DNA from 3 places in the Streptomyces sp. NPDC056160 genome. Region 2 is predicted to be linked to each of the others. Evidence: riboswitches for the same ligand, from Rfam matches in the RefSeq annotation. Region 2 holds a riboswitch; each other region holds the start of a gene.
The links. Region 2 has a riboswitch for cyclic di-AMP ahead of ACFC02_RS33045 (transglycosylase family protein). Riboswitches for the same ligand answer to the same signal wherever they lie in the genome.

Region 1: it holds a riboswitch for cyclic di-AMP, as region 2 does, so the genes downstream of both, ACFC02_RS00760 (M23 family metallopeptidase) here and ACFC02_RS33045 (transglycosylase family protein) in region 2, are expected to answer to the same signal.
Region 3: it holds a riboswitch for cyclic di-AMP, as region 2 does, so the genes downstream of both, ACFC02_RS12220 (transglycosylase SLT domain-containing protein) here and ACFC02_RS33045 (transglycosylase family protein) in region 2, are expected to answer to the same signal.

Annotation. Positions count from the first base shown of each region.
Region 1 is NZ_JBHJUW010000001.1:150,636-160,628, reverse strand. It holds gene lhgO (L-2-hydroxyglutarate oxidase) at 1-611, shown strand, start outside; gene trmB (tRNA (guanosine(46)-N7)-methyltransferase TrmB) at 1,184-2,044, shown strand; gene ACFC02_RS00770 (PrsW family intramembrane metalloprotease) at 2,264-3,664, shown strand; gene ACFC02_RS00765 (aldo/keto reductase) at 3,721-4,665, opposite strand; gene ACFC02_RS00760 (M23 family metallopeptidase) at 4,755-5,858, opposite strand; cyclic di-AMP (ydaO/yuaA leader) riboswitch at 5,870-6,027, opposite strand; tRNA gene ACFC02_RS00755 (tRNA-Met) at 6,421-6,494, opposite strand; gene ACFC02_RS00750 (dihydrofolate reductase family protein) at 6,541-7,722, opposite strand; gene ACFC02_RS00745 (mannosyltransferase family protein) at 7,878-9,170, opposite strand; gene ACFC02_RS00740 (hypothetical protein) at 9,309-9,854, opposite strand; gene ACFC02_RS00735 (SigE family RNA polymerase sigma factor) at 9,865-9,993, opposite strand, start outside.
Region 2 is NZ_JBHJUW010000126.1:5,604-15,596, reverse strand. It holds gene ACFC02_RS33085 (helix-turn-helix transcriptional regulator) at 1-164, opposite strand, end outside; gene ACFC02_RS33080 (ATP-binding protein) at 410-832, shown strand; gene ACFC02_RS33075 (hypothetical protein) at 829-1,200, opposite strand; gene ACFC02_RS33070 (glycoside hydrolase domain-containing protein) at 1,625-2,455, shown strand; gene ACFC02_RS33065 (SurA N-terminal domain-containing protein) at 2,626-3,273, shown strand; gene ACFC02_RS33060 (nucleoside triphosphate pyrophosphohydrolase) at 3,469-4,494, shown strand; gene ACFC02_RS33055 (cytochrome P450) at 4,605-5,891, shown strand; gene ACFC02_RS33050 (transglycosylase family protein) at 6,171-7,346, shown strand; cyclic di-AMP (ydaO/yuaA leader) riboswitch at 7,529-7,694, shown strand; gene ACFC02_RS33045 (transglycosylase family protein) at 7,699-8,442, shown strand; gene eno (phosphopyruvate hydratase) at 8,768-9,993, shown strand, end outside.
Region 3 is NZ_JBHJUW010000025.1:60,804-70,796, reverse strand. It holds gene ACFC02_RS12240 (ABC transporter permease) at 1-335, opposite strand, end outside; gene ACFC02_RS12235 (ABC transporter ATP-binding protein) at 322-1,323, opposite strand; gene ACFC02_RS12230 (outer membrane lipoprotein carrier protein LolA) at 1,357-2,601, opposite strand; gene ACFC02_RS12225 (polyprenyl synthetase family protein) at 2,908-3,918, opposite strand; cyclic di-AMP (ydaO/yuaA leader) riboswitch at 4,592-4,784, shown strand; gene ACFC02_RS12220 (transglycosylase SLT domain-containing protein) at 4,789-5,283, shown strand; gene ACFC02_RS12215 (HAD family hydrolase) at 5,294-6,100, opposite strand; gene fahA (fumarylacetoacetase) at 6,453-7,664, shown strand; gene ACFC02_RS12205 (M56 family metallopeptidase) at 7,960-8,898, shown strand; gene recQ (DNA helicase RecQ) at 9,264-9,993, opposite strand, start outside.

The DNA.
Region 1 (9,993 bases), on a different contig from region 2:
TCAACTGCGCCGGGCTGCACTGCGACGAGGTGGCGCGGCTTACCGGGGACGAGCCGGACGTGCGGATCGTGCCCTTCCGGGGGGAGTACTACGAACTGGCACGGCCGGAGCTGGTGCGGGGGCTGGTGTATCCGGTGCCGGACCCGGCGTTCCCGTTCCTCGGCGTGCACCTCACGCGGGGGATCGACGGTGGCGTGCACATCGGGCCCAACGCGGTGCCGGCGCTGGCCCGCGAGGGGTACGGCTGGGGGGTCGTACGGCCCCGTGAGCTGGCGGGCACGCTGAGCTGGCCCGGCTCGTGGCGGATCGCCCGGCGCCACTGGCGGTACGGGGCGGGGGAGCTGCGGCGGTCCGTGTCCAAGGCGGCGTTCACCGAGGCGGTGCGCAGGCTGCTGCCGTGCGTGGAGGAGAGCGACCTGGTGGCCGCCCCCGCGGGGGTGCGGGCGCAGGCCGTCCTCCGGGACGGGACGCTGGTGGACGACTTCCTGATCCGGGAGGGGGCCCGGGCCGTGCACGTGCTGAACGCCCCGTCCCCCGCGGCGACGGCGTCGCTCCCGATCGGGCGAGAGGTGGCACGCAGGGCACTGGGGGCACTGGCGACCGCGGGATGAGCTTGCGGGCACCGACGGCGGTGATACCCGCACGGGGCTGCGCGGAGGCCTGAGCAGCGCCCGAGCCGCCCAGCGGTGGCGCCTGACAGGACTCGGAGATGCCTGGCGGAGGACGCGGGGGCGCCTGACGGGAGCGGGACCTGGGGATGCCTGTCGGACGTGGACCCCCGCCCGGGAACGCCTGACGGGGACCCGGGCCGGACCGTCCCCGTCAGGCCCGGGGGCGACAGCCGAGCGGCCCGTGAGGAGAAGGCCGTCCGAGGGGCCCGAGAGGCCGTCCCCGGGGGCGTCTCAGCGGAGACCCCAGGTGCCCCCAGCACCCCGAGTGCCCCGAGTGGTGCCCGCGCGGAGGTTCGAGAGACCGTCCGAGGGGGGACCCCAGCGGCGATCCCGAGCGCCCCCAGCACCCCGAACGGCACCCGCATGGAGGCGGCACGGAGGTTCGGGAGGGCCCTCAGGCCCCGCGGCGGCACCGGTGGGGGAAGCCCGGGGACGTCTGCGGAGCCGCCCCGGGGCCCGCTCGACGCCACCCGGCCCGCCCGGCCCGCCCAGCCCGTAAAATGGATCGCACTGTGTCTGACTCGTTGAACACTCCCGCCGCCCCCACTCCCCCGCACACCCCCGGGGTGTCCGTCCGGCACACACGGGCGAAGGGGGAGCCGCGGTTTCCCGACGGGCCGCAGGCCGATCCGGCCGGGTCGCACTTCGAGCGGCGGATCCGCAGCTTCCAGCCGCGGCGGAGCCGGGTGACCGCGGGGCAGGCGGACGCGCTGCAACGGCTGTGGCCCCAGTGGGGGCTGGACATCGACGGCCGGCGGGTGCTCGACCTGGCCGAGCTCTTCGGCAACGCCCGTCCCGTCGTCCTGGAGATCGGGTTCGGCATGGGCGAGGCCACCGCGCAGATGGCCGCCGCTGACCCGGACACCAACATCCTCGCCGTCGACGTGCACACCCCCGGCCAGGGCAACCTGCTGAGCCTCGCCGACCGGGACGGGCTCACCAACGTCCGGGTCGCCAACGGCGACGCGATCATCCTGCTGCGCGAGATGCTCACCCCCGACTCCCTCGACGGGCTGCGCGTCTACTTCCCCGACCCATGGCCCAAGAAGCGGCACCACAAGCGGCGGCTGATCCAGCCGGAGTTCCTGACGCTGGCCGCCACCCGGCTCAGGCCCGGCGCGGTCGTGCACTGCGCGACGGACTGGGAGCCGTACGCCGAACAGATGCTGGACGTCCTGACCGCCCACCCCGCCTTCGAGAACACGCGGCCCGACGGCGGTTACGCGCCCCGCCCCGCCTTCCGCCCCCTGACCCGCTTCGAGGGCCAGGGCCTGGACAAGGGCCACCTCGTCAACGACCTGCTCTTCCGGCGCGTACCGCACGGCGACGAGCACCCTGCCGAACGCCCCGCCCGGCACTCCGGTCTCGCCTGACGCACCACCGCACCCCGGCCCCGGCCCCGGTCCCGGCCCCGGGACGCGACCGCCAATCCCGAACGCCAGTACCCACCGCCGGCCCGGTCTTCGGTCCCGGCCGCTGTCCCGGCCGCTGGTCCGGGCCGCCGGTCCGGGCCGCCGGTCCGGGCCGCCGGTCCCTGCCGACGCGACGCGGCACCATCGCGATCGTCCCCTTCCCTCGTTAGGGTCAATGACGTGGCCACCTGTCCCCCGTACCCGACGTATCCCAGCGGTCCTCCGCCCATAGCCGACGGCCGGCCGCGACACGCGCACTGGTGGCACAGGCGGTGGGTGCGCTACGGCGCCCTCGCCGCGCTGCTCGCGCTGTCCGGGCTCGTCATCCTGGCCCTGGTCCGCCGGCAGACCGGCACGGAAGGGTTCCTGGTCGGTCTCGGCCTGGCCGTGCTGCCGGTCCCGCTGCTGACGGCCGCCTTCCGCTGGCTGGACCGGGTCGACCCCGGCCCCTGGCGGAACATGGTCTTCGCCTTCGCCTGGGGCGCCTGCGCGGCGGCGCTGATCGCGATCGTCGCCAACAGCTTCGCGACCAAGTGGATCGCGACCGCGACCGCCGACCCGGTGGGCGCGGACACCCTCGGCGCGACCGTCATAGCGCCGGTCGTGGAGGAGTCCGCGAAGGCCGCCGCCGTCCTGCTGATCTTCCTCTTCCGCAGACGCGACTTCACCGGCATCGTCGACGGTGTGGTCATCGCCGGGGTCACCGCGACCGGCTTCGCCTTCACCGAGAACATCCTCTACCTCGGCACCGCCTTCGGCACCGACCAGATGACCGGCGGCCAGGGCATCGCCTCCGTCACGGCGGCGACCTTCTTCGTGCGCGTGATCATGTCGCCGTTCGCGCACCCGCTCTTCACGGTCTGCACCGGCCTCGGCTTCGGCCTGGCCGCGCTCGCGGGAGAACGCCGGCGCCGGCGCCGCCTGCTGCTGCCCCCGGCCGGGCTGCTGCTCGCGATGGGCATGCACGCGTTCTGGAACGGCTCGTCGACCTTCGGCCGGTTCGGGTTCTTCGCGGTCTACGGCGGCTTCATGGTGCCCGCCTTCGGGCTGCTGACGTGGCTGGTCGTCTGGACCCGGCAGCGGGAGCTGCGCACCATCCGCGAGGAACTGCCCGCGTACGCCGCCGCCGGGTGGCTCACCCCCGCCGAACCGTTCGCCCTCGGGTCGATGCGGGCGCGCCGGCTGGCCCGCGAGTACGCCGGCCGGCACCTCGGCAAGCCCGCGGCGCGGACCGTCGCGCAGTACGAGGCCTACGCGACCTCGCTGGCGTTCCTGCGCCGCCGGGGGCGCCTCGGGCGGGTCGGCGCCGACTTCGGCGTGCGCGAGCGGGAACTGCTGCACGAACTGTGGCGCAGGCGCGAGGTGGCCCAGCCCGCCCTGGACCACGCGGCACGGATGACCGCACCGCCGGTACGCGTCTTCGCGGCGCCCTGGCCGGCGTACGGCCTGTACGGCTACGGCTACGGGCACGGACAGCCTCACGGCCGCCCGCCGCTTCCGTACGGGCAGGGTCCGTACGGGCAGCAGAGCCCGCACGTGCAGCCTTCGTACGGGCAGAGTCCGTACGGGAGTCATCGGTGAGCCACGGGCCGTGAGGCCGTGAGACCGCGCAGCCAGGGGGCCGTGGTCCGCGAGGCTCAGGCAGATGCCCGGGTGAGCCGCGCGACCTCTTCGTCCGTGAGGTCCAGCTCCGCCACCGCCAGCAGGGCGGGGAGCTGTTCCACCGTCCGGGCCGAGGCGATCGGGGCGACCACCGTCGGCTGGGCCGCCAGCCAGGCCAGGGCCACCGTGGCCACCTCGGTGCCACGGGCACGGGCGACCTCGTCGAGCGCGGTGAGGACCTTCTGGCCGCGCTCGGTCGCCAGGTGCTTGGCGGCGCCCCCGGCGCGCGGGCTGTCGACCGTCGCGCCCGGCCGGTACTTGCCGGTCAGGAAGCCGGATGCCAGTGCGTAGTACGGCACGGCGGCAAGGCCTGCCCGCTCGGCGAGGTCTCGCAGGGCGCCCTCGTAGGTGTCACGGGAGACGAGGTTGTAGTGCGGCTGGAGCGCCACGTACCGCGCGAGTCCCTCGCGCTCGGAGAACTCCAGCGACGCGGCCAGGCGCTCGGCGGAGATGTTGGAGGCGGCGATGTGCCGGACCTTGCCCGCCTTCACCAGTTCGTCGAGCGCGCCGATGATCTCCTCGACGGGTACCTCGGGCTGGTCGAAGTGCGTGTAGTAGAGGTCGATGTGATCGGTTCCCAGACGCTGGAGGGAGGCGTCGGCCGCGGCCCTGATGTTGGCCGCGGACAGGCCCTGGAAGTCGGGGTGCTGGCTGACCTTGGTGGCGATGACGACGTCGGAGCGGTTGCCGCGCTCCTTGACCCACTTGCCGATGATCGTCTCGGACTCGCCTCCGTGGTTGCCCTCCACCCACGCCGAGTAGGAGTCGGCGGTGTCGATGAAGTTGCCGCCGGCGGCCGTGTAGGCGTCCAGGACCGCGAAGGACCGCGCCTGGTCGGCGGTCCAGCCGAAGACGTTGCCGCCGAGGGCGAGGGGGAAGACCTCGAGGTCGGACGGGCCCAGCTTGCGCAGAGAAGTCATGCCCCACATCAACGACCAAGGCGGAGCGCTCCATTCCGCGCCCCGCCGGTGGCCGGCGCAAAGCTTGCGCAAACCACCCGGTCGGACCGTCAGGGAGTGAGGCCCTTGCCCTGGAGCCACGCCATCGGGTCGATGCCGGCGGCCTGGCCGTCCGGGTGGACCTCCAGGTGCAGGTGGGGGCCTGTGACGTTGCCGGTGGCGCCCACCCGGCCGATGACCTCGCCGGTGCTCACCTTCTGGCCGGCCGTGACGTTGATCGACGACTGGTGGCAGAACCACAGCTCGGTTCCGTCGTCCAGGGTGAGGACCGTGCGGTACCCGTAGGCGCCGGCCCAGCCCGCCTCGGTGACGGTGCCGCTGTGGACGGCCTTGATCAGGGTGCCGGTGGGCGCGGCGAAGTCGAGGCCGGTGTGGTGCCCGGAGGACCACATGGAGCCGGCCTGGCCGAAGGTCGAGGTGAGGGTGTACGAGGAGGTCGGCAGCGTGTACTGCTTGGCGAGGGCGGCCAGCCGGGCCGCCTCGGCCTTCTTCCGGGCCTCCTCCTCCGCCTTCTTCTTCGCGGCGGCGGCCCTGGCCTCGGCCTCCTCCTTCGCCTGGGCGGCGGCCTGCTCGGCCTGCCGGGCGGCCTTCGCGGCAGCCGCCGCCTCCGTGGCCGCCCTGGTCTTCGCCTCGGCCTGGTTCTGCTGCTGCTCGGCCTGGGCCATGATGCGGTTGCGCAGCGCCTCGCCCGCGTCGGAGGCGTGTTGCGCCGTCGTCCCGGTGGCTTCCGTCGCGTCGGTCGCGTCAGCTTCGTCCGCCGCGCCGGCCTGGGCCGCGGTGACGTCGCTGAGCGCGGTCGCGGAGCCCTCGGGGCCGTCGTGGCCGGAGCCGTCGAAGAGGGCGCCCACGGCGGGCAGGCCGTGCAGGTCGGGCAGAGCGATCGAGACCGGCGGCTTGCCGGTGTTGGCGCTGGCCATGCCACCCGCACCGACGGCCGCTATGACGCCCACGCCGAGCACAGTGGAGCTGCGGGCGAGCCCGCCGCCGCGCTGCTTGGCGACCCGGTGCCGGCCACGGACGGGACGGACGGACTCCTCGGTGGGGTTCCACTCCTCCCAGGGGCCCTCGTCGGGGCGCCGGCCGCCGTAGGCGAAGGGCTCGGTGCGCCGGCTCGGCACGGACGGGGCTTCTGAGGCAGGCCGGTTGGACGCCACGCGGGCGTGCTCCTTTCCTTCCGTCTCGCCTACCGGGTTAGCTGACGGGTTCGGAGCGGGAAGGTCTCCTACGCGCGTCAACCAGCCGTGTGCGTACGGCGGATGGCGCCCGATTCACCCCAAGTTGGTGGTTCCCCGGTTCCCTCGCGGGATTCGGCGCGCGCGCACGGAGCCGCCTCGGGTGACGGCTGGGACGACCGCGCTGCGTTATCGAACGTTAATAGACCCGGGGCTCCGATTCCAAGCCGTCCGGCTTGATCATTAAACCTTTTTGGCCAGGATCTACGTCTCACAGGTGATGAAACCGGGGCAAGTTGACTTGAGTTCAGGCCATTCAAGGGCGCCGTCCAGCCAGGGCGCCTGCATGCGTTTTACTGATGGTGTGTCAGTTGTTATGCGGACGGGGACCGCTCGCTCACGACACGTGACGATGACTCGGGTCGGCATCCGGGGCGATACCCGGGTCGATGCCTCGGACCGACGACCCCGGCCGATGACCCGGCGGCCGGAGAAAAACACTCAGGGCCGGAATTCTCATCGAATTCCGGCCCTGAGTCTTCAGTAGCGGGGACAGGATTTGAACCTGCGACCTCTGGGTTATGAGCCCAGCGAGCTACCGAGCTGCTCCACCCCGCGTCGGTGAAACCAGTGTACGTCATTCTGGGGGTGGAATGCACACGCGTCACAGCAGGTGGCGGTTGGGCGCCTTGGCCCGGCTCTCGAACTCCGGCAGGACGACGACGTCCGCGCCCTCGCGCGCCAGGACCCCGGTGCCGTCGGCCGACTCGACGAACGTGTCCGGCTCCCGCCAGGCCGTGACCACCCGGCGTACCCCCGCGTCCAGAATCAGCCGGGCGCACGGTCGCGGCCGGGAGGCGCGTCGGGCGCACGGTTCCAGGCTGCTGTACACCGTCGCCCCCGGCAGACGCGGGTCCCCCGGGTCGATCTTCGCGAGCGCGGCCTCCTCCGCGTGCACCACCGGATCGCCGGCCTCGCGCGAGTGGCCACGCGCCAGCTCGGTGCCGTCGGCGGCCACCACCACCGCGCCCACGCTGAACGCCGTCCGCGACGGCGGGCACTCCCCGGCCAGCTCGCACGCGATCCGCAGCCAGTGCCGGTCGGCGGGGGCGGCGTCGCCTCCGGCGCCGGGTTCCGTGGGCTCGTAACGCATGAGGACGACGTCCCCGAGGGCCCGCGTCTCCACCAGCCTCAGCCGCCCCCGCTGGTAGGCGCCCGGCCCGAACAGCCGCGGTGCCCGCGGGTCTCCCACGAGGAGCGGCGCGAGCACGAGTTGCAGCTCGTCGGCGAGGCGCTGCTGGAGCAGCTGGGTGTGCACCGTGCCGCCGCCCTCGACCATCAGCCGGCGGACCCCGCGCACGTCGTGCAGGTGTGCCAGCAGCCGCCGCCAGTCGAGTTCGCCGCCCAGCGGCACGACGGAGACGGTGCCGGTGCCGGTGCCGGAGCCGGTGTCGGCGCCCACGCTCGTGCCGGTGCCGGGGAGGCCCGCACGGCGCAGGCGTTCGGCGCCCTCGTCCGTCGTGTAGACGGTCTTCTCGCCGCCCGTCCGGAAGAAGCGCGCCCGCGGGTCCAGCTCCCCGGAGGCGCTGACCGCGACCTTCAGCGGATGCTCCGGCCGGCCGGCCGCGAGTCGGGCCGCGCGCCGCTCGGGCGAGTTGACCAGCAGGCGGGGGTTGTCGGCGCGCACGGTCTTGGCCCCGACCAGGATGGCGTCCGCGGAGGCCCGTACCGCGTCGACCCGGTCGAAGTCGGCGCGGCCGGAGAGCAGGAGACGGCTGGGGCCGGTGTCGTCCAGGCAGCCGTCCAGGGAGACGGCGGCGGACAGGAGGACGTAGGGGAAGGGCATCGGCGCGCTCTCTCTCGGCGACGGACGGGCTCGGAGGCGTGGGGGCGCCTCGGGCTTTCTACCAGCCCGGCCCGCACGGGAGTGCGCCTTCGGACCGGAGACCGAGGACACCTGGTCAGCCACCGGGTCGGTCACCCCGCCGGTCGCCGGGGCGGTCACCCCGTCCAGCGTCCCGAGGTGAAGGTGACCGCGAGGACGACCGTCAGCGGTGCCACCACGCCGGCGTAGGCCTCCTTCACCCAGCGCCGCCGCAGGCTCCAGTGGGCCAGGCCCGTCCACAGCGGCCACCAGAGCAGGGTGGCGCGCGGCACGGAGAGGTACCAGTACGACGTGCCCAGCGCCCACAGGTTGAGCGCGACGAACACGGCCTCCGGCCAGCGACGGCGGACCAGCAGCACGGCCAGCAGCGCCACGCCGACGGCCATGGCGGCCAGCTCCAGCTGGAACTCGACGGCGTACCCGGTGCTCTGGAGGTGGCCGAAGGCGTTCTTCCAGGTGTTGCGGAAGGCTTCGGCGGGGCTGTGGAAGTCGCGGTACCAGCCGCGCTCCTCGGCGTGTTTCCAGGCCATCCAGTCCCCGGTCCGCACCCGCAGGTAGCCGGTGTACGCGGCGGCGGGCACCGCCGGCAGCAGGCACCAGCCCAGCGGGCGCAGCCGCCGGGGCAGCGAGGGGCCGCCCGCCCGGCCCTGTGCGCGCACGACGATCAGGAGTTCGACCGCGATCGCGGCGGCCAGGAACAGGCCGCTGATCCGTACGGTGGTGGCGGCCGCGCCGAGGAGAGCGGCGAGCGGCCAGTTGCGGTGCTTGGCCGCGAGCCAGGCCGGGAGGGCGAAGGCGAGGAAGAGCGCCTCGGTGTAGCCGGCGGCGAGGAACACCGCGGCGGGCGAGAACAGCAGGAGGGTGGCGGCCCGCGGACCGGAACCGTCGTCGGCCGGCCGGCCGAGTCCGGCGATCCGGGCCAGGGCCACCACGGCCACCGCGCCGCTCACCAGGGAGATCAGCAGCCCGGCCACGGTCCAGTTGGGAACGACGGTGTGGACGGCGCGCAGCGCGAGGGGGAAGCCGGGGAAGAAGGCGACCCGGTTGTCGTGCGGGGGATCCAGGCCCGGGAACGGGTCGAAGTAGCCGTACTGGGCGATGTGCTGGTAGTGCACCCAGTCCCACTGCTCCCAGCGGGACAGCCAGGTGGCGGGCGTCTTGTCCGAACCGGCGGCGGGGGTGAGCCAGGCGCTGGCGTAGGCGACGAGCCACAGTCCCAGGCGGGTGAAGAGGTACAGGCGCAGTACGCGCAGGTCGGTCGGGGTGAGCCGGCTGGTTATTCGCCGCAGCAACGGCCCGCCGGGCGGGGCGGACCCGGTGGCGGAGGCCGGGTCCGGCGCGGGGGTGCCGTCCGCCCGAGGGGTGCCCGGGGTGCCCTGTGTCTCGGTGGCGGGCAGGGTCGTGGTCATCGGGCGTCCGTTCCTGGTGGGGTACCGGGCGGGCCGGCGGGAAGTGGTGGGAGGGACCTGTGTCCGGGGTGTGTGGGCGGGGGCGGGTCCAGTGCTGTGACCGGAAAGGTTCACCGGCTCGCGACGCCCGGCACGGCCCTAGCCGGGCGGCCCGGTGAGAGAAGAACTGCTGGGCGGGGGCGCCGTCCTCGGGGGCGGGGTGTGGGAGGCCGACGAGGAACTCGTCGCCGACCCCGTCGTCCCCGTCGTCCCCGTCGTCCCTGCCGTCCCCGTCGTCCCTGCCCTCTCCGTCGTCCCCGTCGATCCCGGCGGCCGGGTCAAGGACGACGGAGAGGTGCTGTCCGGCCACGGCCGGCCGGACGTGGCGACCGAGGTGGGCGTGCCGCTCGGGGACTGCCGCGGTGACGGTGACGTCCCCGGCGAGGAGGGGGAGGGCAACCGGCTCGAGGCGGGACGCGGGCGGGGCGCGCTGGGCTCGACGTCGACACGCGTGCCGGGCAGCAGGAACACACCGACGCCGACTCCGGCGACCGCCAGGAGCGACCCGACGGCCCGTTGCGCCCTGCGCGCCCTGCGGCGGGCCCGTACGCCGGCCCACAGGCGTTCGCGGTTCCGGGGTTCGAAGGGGGTGTGCTCCTCGGCGGCGCGCATCATCTGCGTCAACTGCCGTTCGAAGTGGTCCATGGTCTCTCCTTCAGCCCACCGACTCGCTGACGTCGTCCAGGAGCTGCCTCAGGCGTGCCACTCCGCGCGCGGCGTGCGACCTGGCCGTGCCCACCGGGCAGCCCAGCGCGTCCGCCACCTGCCTCTCGGAGAGGTCCTG
Region 2 (9,993 bases):
TCGCTCACGCCCGCGAGCGCGGACTCGATGTTGGTGATCTGGGCGGGGCTCACCCCCAGCAGCGCCGCCGCTTGGCGGGCGTTGAGGCCGGCCGCCTCTCGGAGTCTGCGCAGCTCAGACGCCAGGCGCATCTGGCGTGCCGTTGGTTGGCGCCTCAAGGCCATTCGCTGCTCCTTGGTTCCCAACGCGCATAGCAGCGCGACCCGTTAGGGGTCACTTTACGCGAGCCGCTTGCAAGACATGTAGATACATACCTACTGTCGGTGAAGCGACGCACACCCTGCGAAACGCCGGGGTCACCGGAAGCGCACCGCTCCGTCCTGTCATGACGGCTGCGGCAATGCCACCGCCCGGACACCGCAGCGGAATCCAGGAACCTCACCCCTCACTCGACGGACGGAGTCCCGCCATGCCCGAGAACAGCCAAGCCCCCACCGATCCCTGGGAGTACTGCCTCTACCTCCCCAACGACCTCCGCGCCGTCACCGTCAGCCGCCGCACCCTCCGCCTCATCCTGACCATGCACGGCCTGATCCGGCTGGTCGACGTGGCCGAGCTGCTCGCGACCGAGCTGGTCTCCAACGCCGTACGGCACACCAAGGGGCCCGCCGCCCTGCGGGTGCGCTGGGCGGCGGGCGTGCTGCGGATCGGGGCCTGGGACGCGGACCCCGCGCCGCCGGAGCCGCCGGTGCCGTTGGAGGAGGTCGCCGAGTCGGAGGAAGGGCGCGGGCCGGCGCTGGTCAGGGCCTGCGCGGACCTGTGGGGGTGGCAGCCGCTGGCCAGGGAGGGCAACCGCGGCAAGGTCGTCTGGTGCGAACTGAACGCGGCCTAACGACCGTACGGATACCCGTACGGCCCCGGCGCCGCCGCCCGCGCGGGCCCGTACGCGGGCGGAGCCCCCTGCGGCGACCGCTTGTCGAACAGGGCGAACAGCAGCATCAGCGCGGCCACGAGCATGCAGCCGATGATGACGAGGCCGAGCAGGAGGTCGTCCTGTCCCTGGTCGGGCATGAGGGCGATCCAGGCCACCGTCACGCACTCGTACAGCAGGAACGAGGCGAACGCCCCCCAGTCCGAGCCCCGCCCCCGGCGGATCGCCACGTACAGGAAGGGCACCCACATGAGCATGCCCAGCGAGCCCCAGGCGAGGACCACCCAGGCGATCCGCTGGAACCAGCCGGCTTCGAGGCGTTTCTCCACGTCGATCTCATCCCCCCACACGGTCCGCCCCGGTCGGGCACGGACACAGCAGGGGGCAAGATTAAGCCACGGGGCGAAGGGCGGGTCTCGCAAAGACCCCGGGTGCCCCAGCGGTCGGGAAGCCGCCTTGCAGGCGGCTCGACGTGTCTCCGGTGTCCCCGATCGACAAGGCGGCCGATTTTGCTGTCGCTTGGGGAAAAAGTGTGACGCAGGAGGGATTATGTTTCCCGTTCGCACAACCGGCATCGGCTAGCGTGCGATCCGCTTCAGGCGCGGGGAAGCGGCGGCGGACTGACCGTGCGCGCCACGCCAGGGGACCTGAAGACACTTCCAGCGGACGTACGTCGCATGACCACCGCCGTACGCGCTCCAGCACACCCGTGCGCCTGTACTGCACGCGCACGCCAAGAACATAGGGGTGGGGATGGCCGAGCACCGGCATTCCAAGAAGCGCAGGTACATCACCTGGGCGGTGGCAGGGGCCGCGGTCGTCGCGGGCGGCGGCATCGCCGCGCAGACCTCGATGGCCGCCACCGGCTGGCCCGCGCAGAAGACGTTCACCGGCCGCGCCTTCGACACCTGCACCGCGCCCTCGCTCAACGCGATGAAGGCCTGGCGCACCGACGGCTACTACGGCGCCGCCGCGGTCTACGTCGGCGGCCGGAACCGCGGCTGCGCCCAGCCCAACCTCACCTCCTCCTGGGTGAAGTCGGTCAGCTCCGCGGGCTGGAAGCTCGTCCCGCTCTACGTCGGCGCCCAGCCTCCGTGCCAGAAGAGCGCCAACCCGGAGAAGCTCACCGCCTCCAACGCCGGCTCCCTCGGCACCGCAGACGCCAAGGACGCCGTGGCCAAGGCGTCCGCGCTCGGCATGAAGGCCGGCAGCCCGATCTACCTCGACATGGAGCCGTACGACGTCACGAACAAGTCGTGCAACGACGCGGTGCTGGCCTACGTCCGGGCCTTCGACAAGCAACTGCGGGCCAAGACCTACCGCGCGGGCTTCTACGGCTTCACCAGTTCCAGCGCGAAGGCCATCGCCACCGCGGGCAGCAAGACCGACCTGCCCGGCAACCTCTGGTACGCGCTGTGGGACAAGAAGGAGACCACCACCGCGGACTGGCCCTTCGGCAGGACCCAGTTCACCGACCACAGCCGGGCCCACCAGTACCTGGTGAACAGCAAGGAGACGCGCCGCGGCTACACCCTCACCGTCGACCGCGACGCGTGGGACGCTCCGGTGGCGATCGTCGGCTGACCCCTCGCGGCGCGACGCACGGGCTCGCGCGCGGCGGAGAGTGACGCGACGGTGCCCGAAGTCGCGGTGAATCGTTGGTCCAATGGCTTGGCCGGAGCACGGCCGCTGCCTACCATCGATCACCGCAAGACTTTGTGCACCGTCGCACAATCTCCAATCGGGAGGTTCACTTGCACCGCCGCCGTCGCACCGCGCTCGTCCTGTCCGCCGCGATCGTCGCCGCGGCCCCCGTCCTCACCGCCTGCGGAGGCCAGGCGCATCCCGGCGCCGCGGCCGTCGTGGGCAAAGAGCGGATCACCGTCGCGCAACTGCAGAGCCGGGTGGACGAGGTGCGCCGGGCGCAGCGGGCGGCGGTGGCCGACGAGAGCCAGTACCAGCAGGCGGTCGCCCGGACCGGCACGCTGAACCGGGACACCCTGCACCAGATGGTGCTGGACCGGGTCCTGGACCAGGCCGCCCGGGACGCCGGCGTCACCGCCGACGGCCGGGAGGTGCAGACGATGCGCTCCGGACTCGAACAGCAGGCGGGCGGCACCAAGGCGCTGGAGACGGCCTGGTTGCAGCAGTACGGGGTGGCGCCGCAGCGCCTGGACGACAACCTCCGCCTCCAGGTCGAGGCGCAGAAGCTCGCGGCGAAACTGCACACGGACCCCAGCCGGCCGGCCTTCTGGAACGCCCTGTCCGCCGCTTCCCGCGAACTCCACGTCGACGTGAACCCGCGCTACGGCGCCTGGGACGTGCAGAAGGGCGGCGTCGCGGCGAAGACACCGTGGCTGCGGGACGTCTCGACGCCGCCCGCCACGCAGCAGACGGCCTGACGCACGCCGCCGCGCAGCGGACGGCCTGTCGCGCGCCCGCCGCGCAGCGGACGCCCTGACGCACGCCCGCCGCGCAGCAGACGGACTGACGCATGCCGCCGCCGGGCGGACAGCCTGCTGACCGGCGGGGCGCACGCGGGCCCCGGCCTGTGGACAACTCCTCGGGCCGTCGGCGGCGTGCGTTACGTTCGAAGCGTGAACACGACCTCCGCCCACACCACCGGGGCCACCGGGACCGCCCCCGCCGGACGCATCGTCCTGCTCACCACCAGCCACCGGGTCGCCCCCGGCCTGCTGTCCTGGCCCGCCTGGCAGGCGCTGCGCACGGCCGACCGGGTGCTGTGCGCGGACGGGGCGCACCCGCAGCTGCCGTATCTGCGCGAGGCGGGCGTCACCGTGGCCGAGGCCTCGCCCAGCGCCGAGGAACTGGTCGGCGCCTGCGCCGGCGGTCGTACGGTCGTGGTCGTGGCGACGGGTGAAGGTGAGCCCGCCCTCACCGACGGCCTCGCCCGGCTCGCCGGCTCCGGCCGCCTCGCCATGCCGGAACTGGAACTGCTCCCCGCCTCCTACGACCTGCCCGGCGCACGCCTGCTCGACCTGGTGCAGGTCATGGACCGCATCCGCGCCGAATGCCCGTGGTCGTCCCGGCAGACCCACCAGGGCCTGGCGAAGTACGGCATCGAGGAGGCGTACGAACTGGTCGAGGCGATCGAGGACGGCGACCGGGACGCACTGCGCGAGGAGCTGGGGGACGTCCTGCTCCAGGTCGTCTTCCACTCCCGGATCGCCGAGGACGACCCCGAGGCCCCGTTCTCCGTCGACGACGTCGCCGCCGGCATCGTCGCCAAGCTGATCCACCGCCATCCGCACGTCTTCGGCGAGGAGAGCGCCGCGACACCGGAGGAGGTCAAGGAGCACTGGCGGCGCACCAAGGCCGAGGAGAAGCAGCGCGCGTCCGTCACGGACGGCGTACCCCTCCACCAGCCCGGCCTCGCCCTCGCGGCGAAACTCGCGTCCCGGGCGCGCACGGCGGGGCTTGACGTACCGCTGCCCCAGGGCGAGGACATCGGCTACGAACTGCTGGCCCTGGCCGCCCGCGCCGAGGCGGAGGGCACCGACCCGGAAACAGCCCTGCGAGCTGCGGCGCGCGCCTACAGAGACGCGATCAAGCAGAAGGAGACGGAGAAGGAGAGGGGGGAGGAGAAGGGAGAGGAGGACTGAAGTTCCCCCGAGGCGCGCGGGGAACCGCACGGCCGGCTCCCCCCCCCACGGCCCCCACCCGACGACGCCACCTCTGCGCCCTTGCACCCCCGGCGACTACTGTCGCCCCCATGCACGACCAGCCGGACACCCCCTCCTCCGCCACCACCCCGCCCCCTCTCTTCACCTGGGAATTCGCGAGCGACCCCTACCCCGCGTACGCCTGGCTGCGCGAGCACGCCCCCGTGCACCGGACCCGGCTGCCCAGCGGAGTGGAGGCCTGGCTGGTCACCCGGTACGCCGACGCCCGGCAGGCCCTGGCCGACTCCCGGCTGTCCAAGAACCCCGCCCACCACGACGAGCCCGCGCACGCCAAGGGCAAGACGGGCATCCCGGGCGAGCGCAAGGCCGAGCTGATGACGCATCTGCTCAACATCGACCCGCCGGACCACACCCGGCTGCGCCGCCTGGTCAGCAAGGCGTTCACGCCCCGCAGGGTCGCCGAGTTCGCGCCGCGCGTGCAGGAGCTGGCCGACGGCCTCATCGCCTCCTTCGCCGGGCGCGGGACCGCCGACCTCATCCACGAGTTCGCCTTCCCGCTGCCCATCTACGCCATCTGCGACCTGCTCGGCGTCCCGCGCGAGGACCAGGACGACTTCCGGGACTGGGCGGGCATGATGATCCGGCACGGCAAGGGGCCCCGGGGCGGGGTGGCCCGTTCGGTGAAGAAGATGCGCGGCTACCTGGCCGAGCTGATCCACCGCAAGCGCGAGGCCCTGCCCGCCGAGCCCACCCCGGGCGAGGACCTCATCTCCGGCCTGATCCGCGCCTCCGACCACGGCGAGCACCTCACGGAGAACGAGGCCGCCGCGATGGCCTTCATCCTCCTGTTCGCCGGTTTCGAGACGACCGTCAACCTCATCGGCAACGGCACGTACGCCCTGCTCACCCACCCCGGCCAGCGGGAGCGGCTGCAGACGTCCCTGGCCGGTGGCGACAGCGGCCTGCTGGAGACCGGCGTGGAGGAGCTGCTGCGCTTCGACGGGCCGGTGGAACTGGCCACCTGGCGGTTCGCCACCCGGCCGCTCACCCTGGGCGGGCAGGACATCGCCGCGGGCGATCCGGTGCTGGTGGTCCTCGCCGCCGCCGACCGCGACCCGGAGCGGTTCGCCCACCCCGACACCCTGGACCTCGGCCGCCGCGACAACCAGCACCTGGGCTACGGCCACGGCATCCACTACTGCCTGGGCGCCCCGCTCGCCCGCCTGGAGGGCCAGACCGCGCTGGCCACCCTCCTCACCCGGCTGCCCGACCTGCAACTCGACGCGGACCCGGCCGACTTGCGCTGGCGCGGCGGACTCATCATGCGCGGACTGCGGACCCTGCCTGTCCGTTTCACCCCGGCACCGCCCGCCTGACAGTGGCCGGAAAATGATCCCCCGGGGGGCTCTACACCCCGTGCCGGCAGCAGTAAAGATGACACACGCTCAACTATGTGATGTTCACGTGATCTGCGCGGCATTAACTTGTGACAAGTGATCGTCACCCGATACTTTCACCCATCAGCGTGACGCCGGGGCGTCCCCGCCCCGCCGCCGCGCGGTCACTGCTGTCGTGCGAAAGGTCTCCGCATGCTCTCCGGGAACGGTCGTCACCGTCGCCCCCGTCAGGCTCCGGCCCTCATCGTCGCCGCCGGAGTGACCGGATCGGCCATCGCCATCCCGCTGGTCGCCGCCAGTGGCGCGAGCGCGGCCGACGGCACCACGTGGGACAAGGTGGCCCAGTGCGAGACCGGCGGCTCCTGGAGCGCCGACAACGGCCACGGCTACTACGGCGGTCTGCTGCTGACCCAGGACGACTGGGAGAGGTACGGCGGCCTGTCCTACGCGCCGAGTGCCGACCAGGCCAGCCGCTCCCAGCAGATAGCCGTGGCCGAGAAGATCCTCGCCGACCGGGGGCCCGGCGCCTGGCACACCTGCGGTCTGCTCACCGGGCTCACCAAGAGCTCCGGTGCGGCCCATGTCGACACGGGCGTGGGCGGCGACTCGTCGTCCTCGAACTCGAAGTCCGGCTCGAACGGCGCCAACGGGTCCTCCGGTTCGTCGCACTCCTCCGGATCAACCGGAACGAGTGGGAAATCCGGAACGTCGGGATCATCCGGAACCTCCGACGGCACCGGCCGGTCCGACGACTCCGACGGCTCAGGAGGTTCCGACAGCTCCGGCGTGAACGACCCCGGTCTGTCCGATGATTCGCAGAGCGGTGCGGGCGACTCGTCCGGTTCGTCCGACCCTTCGGCGAACACCGACGGGACTGCCGGCTCGTCACACGGGACCGGTGCGCCGGGCAACTCCACCACGAAGCCCTCCCCTTCGGGCTCTTCGGACTCTTCGGGCTCCTCGGATACTTCGGGCTCTTCATCTCCGAACCAGGGCAACTCGTCCAAGTCCGACACGTCCCACGCACCGGGCACGTCCGAGGGCACCCCCTCGGCGGGCGCCGGCGACACCGGCGGCTACGGCAACTCCGGTTCCGCCGAGGACTACAGGCAGACCGCCGGCTCCTCGGCCCTCGTCGACACCGGTGCGCTCGGCGGCGGCCGGCACCGCGGCGGCAGCGCCGACGAGGGCGCCACGGAGGGCCGTACGGGCGGCCGGCACGCCTCTCGTGACGGAGGCGCCGCACACACCGCCTCCGCCGCCTCCTACACCGTCCGCACCGGTGACTCCCTCACGTCCATCGCCGACTCCCTTGACCTCCACGGCGGATGGCACGCCCTCTACGACGCGAACAAGGGTGCTGTCGGCGCCGACCCCGACCACATCGTCGCCGGTCAGAGCCTGGATGTCCCCACTGAAAACACCCAGAAATAGGGGGAGTTCAGGTCACACTTCGCGCCGAATGTCCCATTCGGTGAAAGTGTGGGATGAGTCTCAGAAGCCCTGATCGTCTTTGAAATCCGGCGGATCACCTGTCTACGGTCATGACCGCTCGCCACCGCGAGCCCCGGCTGCCGCAACGCCGAATCCTGCCAGCGGCCGTACGGGAACAGTCGTCGCTTCGAGCGCCGTAGGCAGGAGCGGGGGACCCAAGGTAAGTGCCGCGCCGGGAAGTCGACCGGAGCGGCTGGGGGTGAAGCCGTGCCTCCCCAAAGGCACGGCCGGGCAACTCAACCGGCCCGAACCCGACAGCTCACCTCGCAGGCGTCGGTGAGGGGATCCTTCCATGCTGTTTTCCGGCAAGGGCAAGCATCGTCGTCCGTCCAAGGCCACCCGCGCCATCGCACTCGCCGGTGTCACCGGCGTCGCCGTCGCCGGCCCGCTGATGGCGGCCGGCAACGCCTCCGCCGCCACCTCCTCCGAGTGGGACGCGGTCGCCCAGTGCGAGTCCGGCGGCAACTGGTCCATCAACACCGGCAACGGCTTCTACGGCGGCCTGCAGTTCACCAACTCCACCTGGGCCGCGTACGGCGGCACCGCCTACGCCTCGCGCGCCGACCTGGCGAGCAAGTCGCAGCAGATCTCCGTCGCCGAGAAGGTGCTCGCGGGCCAGGGCAAGGGTGCCTGGCCGGTCTGCGGCAAGGGCCTGTCCGGCGCCTCCTCCAGCGGCGGCAGCAGCTCGTCGTCGTCCTCGTCGTCCTCCTCTTCCTCTTCGTCCTCCTCCTCGTCGTCCTCGTCGTCCTCGTCGAGCAGCAGCTCCAAGAGCAGCACCTCGACCCGTTCGACCGAGCAGCGTGCCGCCGACCGTTCCGAGACGCGTCCGGCCCCGAAGAAGACCGTCACCACCCCGACCGGCAAGAAGGTCAAGAAGGGCGACGGCGAGTACAAGGTGGCAGCCGGCGACACCCTCAGCTCCATCGCCGCCGAGCACGGCGTGCGGGGCGGCTGGGAGAAGCTGTTCCACCTGAACAAGGACATCGTCGACGACGCCGACCTCATCTACCCGGGCCAGCAGCTGCACCTGAAGTGACAGCGGCCCGCTAGCAGGGCCCCAGGCCCTCCCCAGGCGCGGCCCCCATCATGGAGGCCGCGTGGGGTCACCCCCCCGTCCCCACGGGCTCCCCGCCCCGGTGCGTGTTCCCCCGTACGCACCGGGGCGGGGCTTTTTCGCTTTCCGTTCGTGTCCCCGTCCCCGCGCCCTTTGTTCCGTACTGGAACAATGTGTACCGTCACCCTGTCCACGGGACGGTCGGTCGGCCGACCGGCGGCCCGGGACGGTTAGGCTCTAGTCGCAAGGCACCGCCGCAAGGCAGCCGCCCCGCACTTTCAGCGTCACATCCACGAAGGAGATGCTCGTGCCGTCCATCGACGTCGTCGTAGCCCGGGAAATCCTGGACTCCCGAGGCAACCCCACGGTCGAGGTCGAGGTCGGCCTCGACGACGGCAGCACGGGTCGTGCCGCCGTCCCGTCCGGCGCCTCCACCGGCGCCTTCGAGGCCATCGAGCTGCGCGACGGTGACCCGAACCGCTACCAGGGCAAGGGCGTCGAGAAGGCCGTCCTCGCCGTGATCGAGCAGATCGGCCCGGAGCTGGTCGGCTACGACGCCACCGAGCAGCGCCTGATCGACCAGGCCATGTTCGACCTGGACGCCACCGACAACAAGGGCTCGCTCGGCGCCAACGCCATCCTCGGCGTCTCGCTCGCCGTCGCCCACGCCGCCTCCGAGGCCTCCGACCTCCCGCTCTTCCGCTACCTGGGCGGCCCCAACGCGCACCTGCTGCCGGTGCCGATGATGAACATCCTGAACGGCGGCTCGCACGCCGACTCCAACGTGGACATCCAGGAGTTCATGATCGCCCCGATCGGCGCGGAGTCCTTCTCCGAGGCCCTGCGCTGGGGCACCGAGGTCTACCACACCCTCAAGAAGGTCCTGAAGAACAAGGGTCTGGCCACCGGCCTCGGCGACGAGGGCGGCTTCGCCCCGAACCTCGGCTCCAACCGCGAGGCCCTCGACCTCATCCTCGAGGCCGTCAAGGAAGCCGGTTACGCCCCGGGCGAGCAGATCGCCCTGGCCCTCGACGTCGCCGCCTCCGAGTTCTACAAGGACGGCAAGTACCTCTTCGAGGGCAAGGAGCGCTCCGCCGCCGAGATGACGGAGTACTACGAGGAGCTGGTCGCGGCCTACCCGCTGGTCTCCATCGAGGACCCGCTGTTCGAGGACGACTGGGCCGGCTGGAAGGTCATCACCGACAAGCTCGGTGAGAAGGTCCAGCTCGTCGGTGACGACCTGTTCGTCACCAACCCCGAGCGCCTGGCCCGTGGCATCGAGGAGGGCACCGCCAACGCCCTGCTGGTGAAGGTGAACCAGATCGGTTCGCTGACCGAGACCCTGGACGCCGTCGAGCTGGCCCAGCGCAACGGCTTCAAGTGCATGATGTCCCACCGCTCCGGTGAGACCGAGGACGTCACCATCGCCGACCTCGCCGTCGCCACCAACTGCGGCCAGATCAAGACCGGCGCCCCGGCCCGCTCCGAGCGCGTCGCCAAGTACAACCAGCTGCTGCGCATCGAGGAGATCCT
Region 3 (9,993 bases), on a different contig from region 2:
ATCACGCCCACCGCCAGCGGCAGGAAGAACGGCAGGGTCGCGGCCAGTGCGGTGAAGACCAGGAACAGTCCGTTGTTGGTGATCTGCGCGATGAAGGCGGGTCCTCCGCCGCCTCCCCCGGCCGAGGAGCCGTTGCGCGTCTCGATCCGCACGGCCACCCCGACGAGGACGGGCACGGCGGCCAGCACGCCCAGCAGGGCGAGCGTGCGCCGGCGCCGGAAGGTGGCCGTCAGCTCGTTGCGCAGCAGGCCGAGGGTCCACAGGGGGTCCGGGTGCGCTCCGACCGCCCCGCGCACCGGTGGCCCGGTCAGGCCCGCCGCCTCAGTCCGCGACATCGAATCCCTCCCCGGTGAGTGCCACGAACGCGTCCTCCAGCGAGGCGCGTTCGACTCCGAAACCGCGGACACGGACACCTGCCGCCACCAGCGCCGCGTTCACCTCGGCCAGCTCGCCGGCCGGCGGCTCGCCGGTCACCCGGTCCTCGGTGACGACCATGTCGCCGATGCCCCGTTCCTTGAGCACTCGGGCCGCCTCCGTCCCGTCGGGCGTGGTGACCACCAGCCGGCCGCGCGCCCCGGCGGCCAGGTCGGCCACCGCCCCCTGCGTGACGAGCCGGCCCCGGGTCATCACCGCCGCGTGCGTGCACACCTGCTCGATCTCGTCGAGGAGGTGGGAGGAGAGGAAGACCGTCGTGCCGTCGGAGGCCAGCTCCCTCACCAGGGAGCGGATCTCCCGCATGCCCTGCGGGTCGAGTCCGTTGGTCGGCTCGTCCAGGACGAGCAGTCTGCGGGGCCGGAGCAGTGCGGCGGCGAGCCCGAGGCGCTGCTTCATCCCCAGGGAGTAGGTCCTGGCCTTCTTGCCTGCGGCCGCCGTCAGGCCGACCCGGTCCAGCGCGGCGGCGGTCCGGGCGCGCCGGGTGCGCGGGTCGGCGGTCGGGTCGGCCGCGTCGTAGCGCAGCAGGTTGTCCCGGCCGGAGAGGAAGCCGTACAGGGCGGGTCCTTCGATCAGCGCGCCGATGTGCGGGAGCACGGTGCGCGCGGACCGGGGCATGGGCTGCCCCAGGACCCGCGCGGTGCCGGACGTGGGCTCGATGAGCCCCATCAGCATCCGGATGGTGGTGGTCTTGCCGGAGCCGTTCGGACCGAGGAAGCCGAAGACGCTGCCCGCCGGAACGGTCAGGTCGAGACCGTCGACGGCGAGCTGCCCGCCGCGGTAGCGCTTGGTGAGGGCACGGGTGCGGATGACACTGCCGTCACCGTCACTGCCGTCACGGCCTCGCCCGCCGCCGCTCTCACGGGCGCGCCCGCCGTCCGCGTCGTCCATCGGCTCCCCCGCTCCGTCGAGTCTCCGGCGTGCTCAACGCCCGGTGTTCGCCGCCTTCACCAGGGCGTCCTTGGTGACGGCTCCGACGTAGACCTTGCCGTCGTCCGTCATCAGAGCGTTGACCAGGCGGGTGGAGAAGACCGTGCCCTTGCCGAACTTGCCGCTCACGTGGTCGCCGAGCGAGCCCAGGAAGCCGCTCAGGTCACCGCTGCCGGAGTGGCTCGCCGGGAGGCCGCCCTTGCCGCCGGTGTCGAAGGCGGCGATGGAGTTCCAGCCCTTGCCGATGACCTTCACGCCGTCCTTGCCCAGGCCCTTGTCCTGCGAGAAGTCCTTGGGCGGGGTGACGTCCTGGTGCGGGGCGCCGGGCTTGAGCCCGTGCTCGCCCGCCTTGCCGTCCTTCTCCTCGGTGATCTTCGCGCCCTTGGGCGGGGTGAAGTCGAACGTGGATGCGGCCGGCGCGGCGAAGCTGACCTGGGTGAAGCCCGCGTCGACCACGGCGGCGCCGCCGCTCGCCGGGGTCAGCGTGAACTTCAGCGGCATCCCGGTCTTGGAGTCCACCGCGATGCTGATCGCACCGACGGTGGTGCCGGAGGCGTGCTTGGGCTCTATGACCAGCTTGTAGGCGTCCCGCCCGGCGACCTGTGCGGTGCCGTCGACGGTGACCGACGTGGTGTCGTCGACCGACTTCAGGGCCTCGTCGGCGAAGTCCTTGGGCGTTGCGGGGACCTTCCGGTCCTTCCCCTCGGTGCCGTCCTGGGCGGCGGTGCCGTGGTAGACCTCGTTGGACTTGCTGTCGTAGCCCCAGATGTCCTTGCCGTTGTGGATGAGGTTGTACTCGGCGGCGCTCTCGATCAGCGAGAGCTTCTGCCGGTCCGGGCCGTCGGCGGCGACGCGCAGCGTGTGCGTGCCGGAGATCAGCCCGGTCAGCTTGGAGGTGGGGTCGGCGGACGATCCGTCGCCGCCGCCCTTGACGGCGCCGGAGGCGAGGCTGCTCTCCAGACCGCCGAGGTTCGGCAGGCCGAGGTCAGTGGTGATCTTGACCGTGCCGGACAGTCGCTCGACGTCCGACTTGGCGATCTTCTCGATCAGTTGCTGTGCGGTGATCTTCGGCAGGTGGGGGTCACCGGAGTCGGCGAGTGCCGGGACGAGCCCGATGGTCGCCGCCGCCACCCCCACCACCGCGACCGGGACGACGTAGCGCGCGGCCTTGCGGCGCACCGAGTGCCTGCCGTCGGCCTCCGCGGCGTCCCTGCTGTCGTCGGATTCGTACGGTGCCATGTGTGCCTTACCTCCGTCGTCGGCGGCGGCTGCCCGTGTGCACTTCTCCCACCCCAAGCCGCCATTCTCACCCGAATCGGTGAGGAGTGGTGTGGTCCGTGCTTCCATCTGACCAAATCGGCCGCGCGAAAGCGTCAGACCCCGGAGCCAACTCCGTGTACCTCTGCGGTATGACACACAAGGGCGGAGTCTCCACCACCCCGTAGGGGTCGGGGTGGAGACTCCGCCCTCTGGCCCAGGTGAGCGGGGCCGGGCCGGTGGTGGCCGGTAGCCGCTGTCCGGTGTCGCCTGGAGGTGCGGGCCCGGCTAGCCGGCCCGGTGCACGACCGCGTCGCACAGCTGGAGCAGCCCCGCCTTCGCGTCGCACTCGCGCAGCGGCGCCAGTGCGGCCCGCGCCTCCTCCGCGTACCGGACGGTGTCGCGGCGCGCCTGTTCCAGAGCCGGATGCGCGCGCAGCGCCGCCAGCGCCTCGGCATGCCGCGCGTCGTCGCTCAGGTCGGAGTCGAGCAGTTCGCACAGGGCGATGTCCTCGGCCAGCCCCAGCCGCGCCGCGCGCTCGCGCAGCCGCAGCACCGGGAGTGTCGCGACGCCCTCGCGCAGGTCGGTGCCCGGTGTCTTGCCGGACTCGTGGGAGTCGGAGGCGATGTCCAGGACGTCGTCCGCCAGCTGGAAGGCGACGCCGAGCCGCTCCCCGTACTGCGTGAGCACGTCGACGACGGTCTCGTCGGCCCCGGACATCATCGCGCCGAACCGGCAGGACACGGCCACCAGGGAACCCGTCTTGCCGCCCAGTACGTCCAGGTAGTGCTCGACGGGGTCCCTGCCGTCCTGCGGGCCCGCCGTCTCCAGGATCTGCCCGGTGACCAGCCGTTCGAACGCCAGGGCCTGCACCCGGACGGCCTCCGGTCCGAGGTCGGCGAGGATCTGCGAGGCCCGGGCGAAGAGGAAGTCGCCGGTGAGCACCGCCACCGAGTTGCCCCAGCGGGTGTTCGCACTGGCCACTCCGCGCCGCACGGCGGCCTCGTCCATGACGTCGTCGTGGTAGAGCGTGGCCAGGTGGGTCAGCTCCACGACGACGGCCGACGGCACGATCCCCGGCGCGTACGGGTCACCGAACTGGGCCGCGAGCATCACGAGCAGCGGACGGAACCGCTTCCCGCCGGCCTTGACGAGGTGCTGAGCGGCCTCCGTGATGAACGGGACCTCGCTCTTGGTGGCTTCGAGCAGCCCTTCCTCGACAGCCGCCAACCCGGCCTGGACATCGGCTTCGAGAGCCTGGTCCCGCACGCTCAGCCCGAACGGCCCGACGACGGTCACGAGGGGTCTCCTGTCTGCTGGTGTCTGCTGGCGTTACACGGTTTGTCGATAGGTCGCTGCCATCACTCAAGTCAGCGTATCCGGTCACGTTTCGATCACCGATAGCGCCCACCGATACAGGCCAGGTGGTATCGGATCACGACCGATATGTTTTCGATCACCACATATGAACAGATATTTATCGACTCCCTCCTCCCTACCCGCCCCCCTCCCTGCCCTCACTCCTCCCCGGAACCCGCCCTCGCCTATACATACGTACGAACAGGGCCACGACCTCACCAAGCGTGACGACCGTCACCCTTCCACTCGTCACGTCACGACCCGCCCCGCATCCTTGTTCCCGATTCCCCCTCGCCTCCGCTTCACCCCCGCCATCGTGAGTCCGATTTACCCCTATTGATATTCCAATTCCCCTTGGCCGCAAATGCTCCTCGGCGGATTATTCCGTGACTTGAGTCACGCTCACACCGCCGCCCCGTCACCCCCCGGACAGCCCCAGCTCCCCTTCCCCCGCAAGCCAGTTGACCCTTGGCAACTGCAAAGGATCAAGCACCCGAAACGCCCCAGAACAAGGTCAACTAGGGCGATGTGTGAATCAGGTACTTGTTCGGGACATGTGCTCTCGCATACGTTCCCGGCCAGTCGGGCGGACCGCCGAATCCTGCCACCGCCCGATATCCATCGACCGAACCACTCATGGCAGGAGCGGGGGACCCAGGTAAGTCGCCGGGCCGGAGCGCCGTACGTCGTCCTACGTCGTACGCCGCGCCGGAACGGCTCGGGGTGAAGCCGCGCCCTATGGGGCGCGGCCGGGCACCTCCCCGCCCGAACCCGACAGCTCACCTCGCAGGCGACGGAGAGGAATCCGCCATGCACGCAAACGGTCAGCGCCGTTCCCGCACCGCTCGCCTCGTCCGCACCCTCGCCGTCTCCGGCACGGGTGCCGCCGTCCTCGCCCTGCCCCTGATCGGCGCCGCCAGCGCCTCCGCGGCCACCACCACGACGGCCACGACCACCGCCACGGCGGCGAGCACCGTCGCCTACCCGAACACCCTGGACGGCTGGATCCGCGAGTCGCTCGCGATCATGGGCCAGAAGGGCATCCCCGGCACGTACAACGGCATCTACCGCAACGTGATGCGCGAGTCGTCCGGCAACCCGATGGCCATCAACAACTGGGACTCCAACGCCGCCGCGGGCATCCCGTCCAAGGGCCTGCTCCAGGTCATCCAGCCGACCTTCAACGCCTACCACGTGTCGGGCACCTCGTTCGACATCTACAACCCGGTCTCCAACATCACGGCCGCCTGCAACTACGCAGCAGCGCGCTACGGCTCCATCGACAACGTCTACAGCGCGTACTGAGCCGACCGGGTCAGGTGAACAGTCGCTCGAGGACGACGGCCACGCCGTCGTCCTCGTTCGACGTGGTGACCTCGTCGGCGACCGCCTTCAGCTCCGGATGGGCGTCGGCCATCGCCACCCCACGGGCGGCCCACCGGAACATGGGGATGTCGTTCGGCATGTCCCCGAAGGCGAGGGTGCCCTCGGGCCCCAGCCCCAGACGCCCGGCGGCCAGCGCGAGACCGGTCGCCTTGGTGATGCCGCGGGGCTGCAGTTCCACGGTCCCCGGGCCCGACATGGTGACCGTGGCGAGGGAACCGACCACACCGCGGGCCGCCTCCGCAAGCTCGTCGTCGGACAGGCCGGGATGGCGCAGCAGCACCTTGCTGATGGGCGTGCGCCACAGGTCGTCGCGCCGCCCCACCCGCCGGGCGGGCAGGGTCGGGTGCGGCATGCGGTACCCGGGCTCGATGAGCGTGAGCCCGTCCACTCCGTCCTGGTCGACCGCCGCGTACACCTCGCCCACCTCGGCCTCGATCTTGCCGAGCGCCGTCTCGGCCGTCTCCCGGTCCAGCGTCACCGACCACAGCAGGCGGTCCGCCCCGGCGTCGTAGAGCTGCGCGCCCTGGCCGCAGACCGCGAGCCCCGTGCACCCCAGGTCCTTGAGCAGCGACCGCACCCTCGGCGCCGGCCGGCCGGTCACGACGAGGTGCCGTGCGCCCGCCGCCGTCACCCGCGCGAGCGCGGCGAGGGAACGCTCGGACAGGGTGTCGTCGCCGCGCAGCAGCGTTCCGTCCAGGTCGGTGGCGATGAGGGCGGGGGCGGGGCGAACGGGCATGATCAGAGAATACGGATCATCCGCCACGCGGGTGACGCACGGGAACGGGGCCACGTGCCCGGTGGACCGCGCCCGTGCGGCGGCGGTGCCGAGCCGGTGCCGGGCGGTGGTGCCGGGCCGATCCGGGTGGTGATACCCGGTGTCGGTGCCGGGTCGGTGCCGGGTGGTGAGGCCGGGTGCGCTGAGGCGCAATTGCCGCCCCGGCAAGCCCAATCCGGACATTGTGGACTCTTTATCCCCTGCCCAAGACGGCACCTCTTCCGTAACGTGTGGCGCGACCACATGACCGTGTGGCCCGGCCGCCGCCTGCGCCCCACGGAACGCACGGCAGACGAAAGAGAGGCAGAACCCGATGCCCCCCTTCGAGGTCCCCGAGGGCGACCCCTTCGGTCCGCACAACCTTCCCTACGGTGTCTTCTCCCGCGCGGGATCGCAGGAACGGACCGTCGGCGTCCGGCTCGGCGACCACGTCCTCGACGCGGGCGCGGCGGCACTGGCGCTCGGCTCCCCCTACGCCGCCCTGCTGGCGCGACCCACCCTGAGCCCGCTGCTCGCCGCGGGCCGCACCGCCTGGTCGGACGTACGGCGCGCGCTGACGGCGTGGGTGACCGTGCCCGCCCACCAGGAGACGGTGGCACAGTTCCTGCACCCCCTGTCCTCGGTCACCCTCCACCTGCCCTTCGAGGTCGCGGACTACGTCGACTTCTACGCGTCCGAGAACCACGCGCGCAACGTCGGCCAGATCTTCCGCCCCGACGCCGGGGACTCGCTGACCCCCAACTGGAAGCATCTGCCGATCGGTTACCACGGCCGCTCCGGCACGGTGGTCGTGTCGGGCACGGACGTCGTACGCCCCTCGGGACAGCGCAAGGCGCCCGCCGACCCCGCCCCCGTCTTCGGGCCCTCCGTCCGGCTGGACATCGAGGCCGAGGTCGGTTTCGTGGTGGGCGTGCCCTCGCGGCTCGGACAGCCGGTGGCCCTCGCGGACTTCCGCGAGCACGTCTTCGGGCTCTGCCTGCTCAACGACTGGTCGGCACGGGACATCCAGGCCTGGGAGTACGTTCCGCTCGGACCCTTCCTCGGCAAGTCGTTCGCCACGTCGGTGTCGGCGTGGATCACTCCGCTGGACGCCCTGGAGGACGCGCGGCTGGCCCCGCCGCACCGCACGCACCAGCTGCTGCCGTACCTGGACGACACCGGGGAGGAGCCCGGCGGCTATGACCTGCGGATCTCCATCGCGATCAACGGCCACGTCGTGTCCGAACCGCCCTTCTCCACCATGTACTGGACGGCCGCCCAGCAACTGGCCCAGATGACCGTCAACGGTGCCTCGCTGCGCACCGGCGACCTGTACGGGTCGGGCACGGTGAGCGGACCGGAGCCCGCCCAGCGCGGCTCGCTCCTGGAACTCACGTGGAACGGCCGTGAACCGCTCGAACTCCCGGACGGCAAGCGTGCGTTCCTGGAGGACGGGGACGTGGTGACGCTGTCGGCGTGGGCCCCGGGCGCGGACGGGACCCGGGTGGGGCTGGGAGAGGTGACGGGGCGGATCGTGGCGGGGTGACGCCGTAGTCGTCATCACGGATGCCGTGCGGGTCGGTTGCCGCCGGACCATGACTCGTGGGGCCCGTCCCCGTCATACTGGATAGGCCCGCGCTGCGCGCGCACCACGCCCGCACGGTCCGCACGGCACCACCGCGCACCACTCGCCCGTACGACCGCGGCTCGACTCCCGGCACCACCGCATCGCATGCCGCACAGCACGCCCCGCACCGCATCCCGCTCCACCGCACCGCACCGCACGCCCCACCGCACGACCCGACATCCGCCCACCTCCGATCAGGACCGGAGACCGTGGCATGACCGTCTGCCTGCTCCTGCTGAGCGCCGTCGCTCTGACGGCCGCCGTGCCGGTTCCCCGCGCTCTGACCCGGGCGGAGTGGCCCGAGCGGGAACCCGTGGTCGCACTGTGGGTCTGGCAGTGCCTGGTGGCCACCGTCCTGCTGTGCTGCCTGGCCGCCCTGGTGCTGGGCGCGGCGGCCGTCTTCCACACCGTGCGCGACCGGGTGTTCGCTCCCGCACCGCCCGCGGTGACCGCCGCGTACGACCTGTCGGTCGCGCCGGCCTGGGCCGCCGCCCTCACTCTGCTGCTGGCGTGCGGCGCCGCCTGGACCACCGCGATGCTCGGTCGCGAACTGGCCGAGGCCCGCCGCCGCCGTGGCCTGGCCCGCGCGCACCTGCGGGAGCGGGCCCCGGACCTGCCCGCGGGACTTCCCCTCGCGCGCGGGCCGATGCTGGTGCTGGAGGACGAGTACCCCGACGCCTGGTGGATGCCCGGCCACCCGCCCCAGCTCGTCGTCACCACCGGCGCGCTGCGGCGTCTGACGGGCCACCAGCTCGACGCCGTGCTCGCCCACGAACGCGGGCACGCCCGCGCGCACCACGACTGGCTGCTGCACCTGTCGACGGCGCTGGCGACCGGCTTCCCGCGTCTCCCGCTCTTCGCGCACTTCTGCGACCAGACCCATCGCCTGGTCGAACTGGCCGCCGACGACACCGCGTCCCGCCGCCACGGCCACCTCACCACCGCTCTCGCCCTGATCGAACTCAACCAGCACCGCGGGGTCCTCTCCTGTGCCTCCAGCCACCGTCTGCTCGGTGAGCGGGTGGACCGCCTCCTGGAGCCCCCGCCTCGGCTTGACCGCAGGCGCAGAGCGCTGACCACGACCGTGGCGGCCCTGGTGCCCTTGCTTCCGCTGCTGATCACGTTCGCGCCGGGGCTGACGGCACTGGGCTGACGCGGCGCACCCGCAGGCCCCGGCCGACAGCGAAGGTTTCCACCGGCATCGGCTCCGCCACCGACGGCACCCTCGTACGCGCCCTGCGACGCGTCGGCGTCGCTCCGGGCAAGGCCGTCGACAAGCCGCCGTGCCCGCCCTGGCCAGGCACTCCGCGAACCGACCCCAACGGGGACGTCCGCAACGCCGCGGCCCTGGCGCTGACGCGGCACGCCTCGCCGGCCCCCGCCCGTGCGGCCACGGCCACGGCCACGGCCACGGCCACGGCGAACGCTGACGCGGATGTCAGGGCGTACGCCTCACGCGCGCGGTGAACACGCGGCGTGCGGCCGCTCTCGGCCCTCCCGTCCCCTGTGCCCAGCCGTCTATATCCAGTCGTCGTCCGGCTCGGGCTCGGGCACGGACTCGGCGCCCGCTTCCGGTTCGTGTCCCGCACCGGGGGCCGTGCCTGGGCGGTCGCCGGCCGGGGCCGCCAGTGACTCCAGGACCCCGACCACGCCCTCCCCGTACGTCGCGAGCTTCTTCTCACCGACCCCGCCCACCGTGCCGAGCTGGGCGACCGAGTCCGGCCAGACCGTGACGATCTCGCGGAGCGTGGCGTCGTGGAAGATGACGTACGCGGGGACGCCCTGCTCGCGGGCCTGCTCGGCGCGCCAGGCGCGCAGGGCCTCGAAGGCGGGCAGCAGGTGCTCGGGCAGCTCGGCCACGGCGGCCTTGCCCTTGCTCCGCCCGGAGGAGGACGAGGCCGACCGCGAGGTGGCCGGCCGCTTCGGTTCCTTGCGCAGCGGCACCTCGCGCTCGGCGCGCAGCACCGCGCCGCTCGCGTCGGTCAGCACCAGCGTGCCGTACTCGCCCTCGACCGCCAGCAGGCCCTGCGCCAGCAACTGCCGTACGACGCCGCGCCATTCTCCCTCGGACAGCTCCGTGCCGATACCGAAGACGGAGAGCTGGTCGTGGTCGAACTGGATCACCTTGCCGGTGCGCTTGCCCAGCAGGATGTCGATGATCTGCACGGCGCCGAACTTCTGCCCGCGCTCGCGCTGGAGCCGGACGACCGTGGACAGCACCTTCTGGGCGGCGACCGTGCCGTCCCAG